DNA from 2 places in the Novosphingobium sp. BL-S-21 genome. Region 1 is predicted to be linked to the other one. Evidence: riboswitches for the same ligand, from Rfam matches in the RefSeq annotation. Region 1 holds a riboswitch; the other holds the start of a gene.
The links. A riboswitch is a leader RNA that binds a small molecule or an ion and turns the genes downstream of it on or off. The one in region 1 is predicted to bind S-adenosylmethionine.

Region 1 (2,196 bases):
TGCAGGTCCTGCCCCAAGCGGCTGCGTTCCTCGGCACGGGCACTGTCGGCGCGCCGTGCCACCAGCTCGACGTGCTCCAGCTCGGAACCGGTGCGTGCGGCGATGATCTCGGTCAGGGCCAGGGCATCTTCGGGGCGGCCGTCCGGATCCACCACGATCATCGCGCCGCGAAAGCGCAGGCCCGAAAAGCCGGAGCGCACGGCATAGTCGTGCGGCAGGGGTCGCGGCAATCCCAGCGCATCGAGCGCCAGCGTCAATCCGGACATTTCTGCGGGGCTGACGAGGCTGGCGCGGGTGCGGTCCATGAAGTCCAGCCGCGCCTCCGCGAAGACGCTGCGGAACGTCGCCGGGTCGAGCGGCAGCAGGCGCAGGCCTTCCTTGCGCCAGTGGGCGATGAACCCGGTCGGCTCGTCCTGCTCGCGCCAGATGAGGATCAGGCTTTCGCAGCCGGTGATCGCGCCGGAATGGCCGCAGAGTTCCGCCAGCCAGCCGCGCCGGTCGCCGACGCCCGCATCCATCGGCCAGCCCGCCAGGCGCGCCAGCCGTTCGCGGCTGCTCTCGCGGTAGGCGCCGAAATAGCCGAGCATCACCGCGCAGACCAGGAAGTAGACGGTGCGGATGATCAGCACGTTCAGTTCCGATTCCCCGTCGAGGATGTCGGGAATGCCGATCGTGAACAGCACCACTTCCAGCATGACCGCGCCGATCATGGCGCCCATGAAGCCCCAGCGCACGGTCATCGCCAGCAAGGTGAAGGGCAGGAACGAGAAGAAGGGGCTGGTCAGTTCGTTGGTCAGGAACGCCAGCCAGCCGAGAATGGCGGTGTCCAGCACATGGACGAGGAAATGGACCGGACTATCGACCGGCCGCCGGATCGGCACGGCCACCAGCACGATCGCCATGACGAGGTAGATCGCCAGCACGTCCTGCACTTCCGCGCGGTAGCGGCTGGGCTGGGTGGGGTCGAGATAGATGGCGATGACGGCGAAGATCGCCGTAATCAGCCGTCCATAGCTGATCAGCCGATTGGGATCGGTGATCAGCAAGGCATTGCGTGCCCGGCTGACGCCGGATGCCGTCGCGTCGAAAGTCCGCCCCATGTGTTCTTCGGTTCCTCGCGCCCGCGCGGCATAACGGCCGGAAGCGTAGGAAAAAGCTACGAAGCTGCCGCAATTTCGTCGAGTCAGACTTACTGCTGATCGGCCTGCGAAAAGGGATAAGTGAGCGGTCGAATCCGCAGAACCGGTTGACGAATTCGGGCGCCGGGCCTAGTCAGCGCCCCAGCATCAAGAGTCGGGATCGCGCCCGGCACCAACCTGCTCCCGAGCAAGGTGGTACCTTCGCAGACATGCGAAGGGATGTGGCCGGACCGGCAACAAACGGGTTTTCCAGCTGCATCGCCGTCGTTCCTTCCCGGCTCGCCCGAAGTCCATCGCGCGCCAGAAGGAAGACCGCATGTCCGAACAGTTCCCCTCAGGACCCACGCAGCAGTTCGCCAGCGACAACTATGCCGGCATCTGCCCGGAAGCCTGGAACGCCATGGAGCAGGCCAACCGCGGCTCTGCGACCGCTTATGGCGAGGACGAATGGACGCGCCGCGCCGCCGACGCCTTCCGCGACCTTTTCGCCACTGACTGCGACGTCTATTTCGCCTTCAACGGCACGGCCGCCAATTCGCTGGCGCTGGCCGCGCTGTGCCAGTCCTACCACTCGGTGATCTGCTCGTCCTCGGCCCATGTCGAGACGGACGAGTGCGGCGCGCCGGAGTTCTTCTCCAACGGCTCCAAGCTGCTCGTCGCCCAAAGCGCCGACGGCAAGCTGACCCCCGCCGCCATCCGCGGCCTGGCGACCGGCCGCTCGGACATCCACTTCCCCAAGCCCCGCGTCGTCACGATCACCCAGCCCACCGAAACCGGGCAGGTCTATACCGTGGCCGAGATCGAGGCGATTTCCGCCACCTGCCGCGAACTCGGGCTGAAGCTGCACATGGACGGCGCCCGTTTCGCCCATGCCTGCGCCGCCCTGGACTGCGCGCCGGCGCAGATCACGTGGCAGGCCGGCGTGGACGTGCTCTGCTTCGGCGGCACCAAGAACGGCATGGCGGCGGGCGAAGCGGTGATCTTCTTCGACCACGCGCTGTCCGAGGACTTCGCCTATCGCTGCAAGCAGGCCGGCCAGCTCGCCTCGAAGATGCGC
Region 2 (2,196 bases), 200 kb from region 1:
CCGTCGTACTCCAGATGGTTGAACATCAGCAGCGCGCGGCGGGCCGGATCGTGGAGCAGGCAGAGCCCGCTGTCGTCGCTCTCCGCCAGCACCCGCAAATCGCCGCCCTCTGGCAGGTCGGCGCGGCGCACTTGCGTCCAGCGCGAGACCGGCACTGCGAATTCGTCCGAGATGCCGCGCAGGAACGGCGAGTTCGGCGCGCGGTTGCGATGGGGGAATACGCCGAAGGCCTTGGCGTCGAGCGCATGCTTGGGCACGCCGTGGAAGTGGTGGAGGAAGGCCTGCGCGGCCCAGCAGATCGTCAGGCAGCTATGGACGTGCGTACGCGTCCAGTCGAAGATGCGGCGCAGCTCCGGCCAGTAGCGCACTTCCTCGAAGGCCATGCGCTCCACCGGGGCGCCGGTGATGATGAAACCGTCGAACCGCTCGTGCTGGACATCGCACCAGGGGCGGTAGAACGCTTCGAGATGCTCGGCCGAGGTATTGCGGGCGACATGGTCGCTGATCCGCACCAGGGTCAGCTCGATCTGCAAGGGCGTGGCGCCCAGCAGGCGGGCGAGCTGCGTTTCCGTGCTGACCTTGTCGGGCATGAGGTTGAGCAGCCCGATCCGCAGCGGACGGATATCCTGCCGCACCGCATCGCTTTCGCGCATCACGGCCACGCCTTCGGCTTCCAGGATGGAGCGGGCGGGCAGATCGTCGGGAATCTTGATGGGCACTTGCGTCGGTCCTCTTTCGGGGATGACGCTGGTGGCTTGATCCGTTGATTGCCGGGTCGGCCACATCCTCCCCAAGGGGAGTGCCACCTTGCCCGGATCGGCAGGTTGGCGTTGGGCGTCATCCCAACTCTTGATGCTGGGAAGCGTCATAAGCGCTTCGGCCCGATCTTGCAACGGCCTGTCCGAGAGGCGGCGAATGGGCGCTTGGGCGATGCGACAGCCATCGGCCGGTCCAATTGACGAAAGCGTAAATCGAGCCTAGCGGCCGGAAAGCCCAGCGGAATTGCCTGATCGCGGAAAAATCGTCTTCGCTGCAGAGACCGCGATATGCTAAGGACCATCGAATGAGTTTGCCGGCTGCCGCCGTGGCGTTGTTGATGACGGGCCCGTCGGTGCCCGACGCTCCTGTTCACTTCGCCGTCGATACCGCGGCAGAGGCGGGTGATCTGCAAGTTGGCAACCCGCAAGTTGGCGCCCTTCAGTTGGCGGCACTTCAGCCTGCCGATGAGACCACTCCGCCGGTCTCCGATCCTGCGGCCCCGGTAAATCCGGCCCCGGTAAATCCGGCCCCGACGGTTCCTGACGCGTCTGCGCCGGCCGCCTCTGCCACCCCGCCGGAAGCCGCTTCCGACGAGCCCGAATCGGTCATCGTCGTCACTGCGCCCGAACCGGCACCGCCGGGCGATCCGCTGCAGAAGCTGAACATCGAATCCTTCAAGGCGGTCCAGGCCGTCGACCAGGCCGTGCTGGAGCCGGTCGCCAAGGCCTACAACAAGGGCCTGCCGCGCCCCGTCCGCCAGGGGCTGCGCAATTTCTTCACCAACCTGAGCGAGCCGGTGGTCTTCGCCGCCTACCTGTTGCAGTTCAAGCCCGGCAAGGCGGCGGAGACCGCAGGCCGCTTCGCGATCAACACAACGCTAGGCGTGGCCGGCCTGGTGGACGTGGCCAAGAAGAAGCCGTTCAACCTGCCCTATCGCCCCAATGGGCTGGCCAATACGCTGGGCTATTACGGCGTCGGCCCCGGTCCGTTCTTCTATTTGCCGATCGTCGGCCCGACGACGCTGCGCGACATCATCGGCGATTCGGTGGACAGGCTGCTGGTGCCCGCCGTCGTCGGCAAGCCCTTCACCAATCCGGCGGTCGTGCTGCCGATGACCATCGTCGACCAACTGGGCGAGCGCGCGGCCTTCGACGAGCGGATCAACAAGATCCGCAAGGAAGACAAGCCTTACGCCGCCTACCGCGAACTCTACCTGAGGCAGCGCAAGGCGGAGATCGAGGCGCTCCACGGCCGGATCACGCCCGACGTGGTGCCGGTCTACGGCCCGAGCATGAAGACGGCCGACAACAAGGACGAGGCCAAGGCGAAGGAAGCGGAAGCGGAAGCGGAAGCCAAAGCCAAGGCCGAAGCGACGAAGGACGCGGCGGAGCAGACACCGGCACAGCCCGCCGTGCCCGCACCGCAGGGCAGTCCCCC

Region 2: it holds a riboswitch for S-adenosylmethionine, as region 1 does, so the genes downstream of both, ACZ1J6_RS06720 (homoserine O-succinyltransferase) here and ACZ1J6_RS06000 (threonine aldolase family protein) in region 1, are expected to answer to the same signal.

Annotation. Positions count from the first base shown of each region.
Region 1 is NZ_CM145495.1:1,504,975-1,507,170, forward strand. It holds gene ACZ1J6_RS05995 (sensor histidine kinase) at 1-1,100, opposite strand, end outside; SAM-I-IV-variant riboswitch at 1,279-1,390, shown strand; gene ACZ1J6_RS06000 (threonine aldolase family protein) at 1,456-2,196, shown strand, end outside.
Region 2 is NZ_CM145495.1:1,704,486-1,706,681, forward strand. It holds gene ACZ1J6_RS06720 (homoserine O-succinyltransferase) at 1-719, opposite strand, end outside; SAM-I-IV-variant riboswitch at 754-861, opposite strand; gene ACZ1J6_RS06725 (MlaA family lipoprotein) at 1,064-2,196, shown strand, end outside.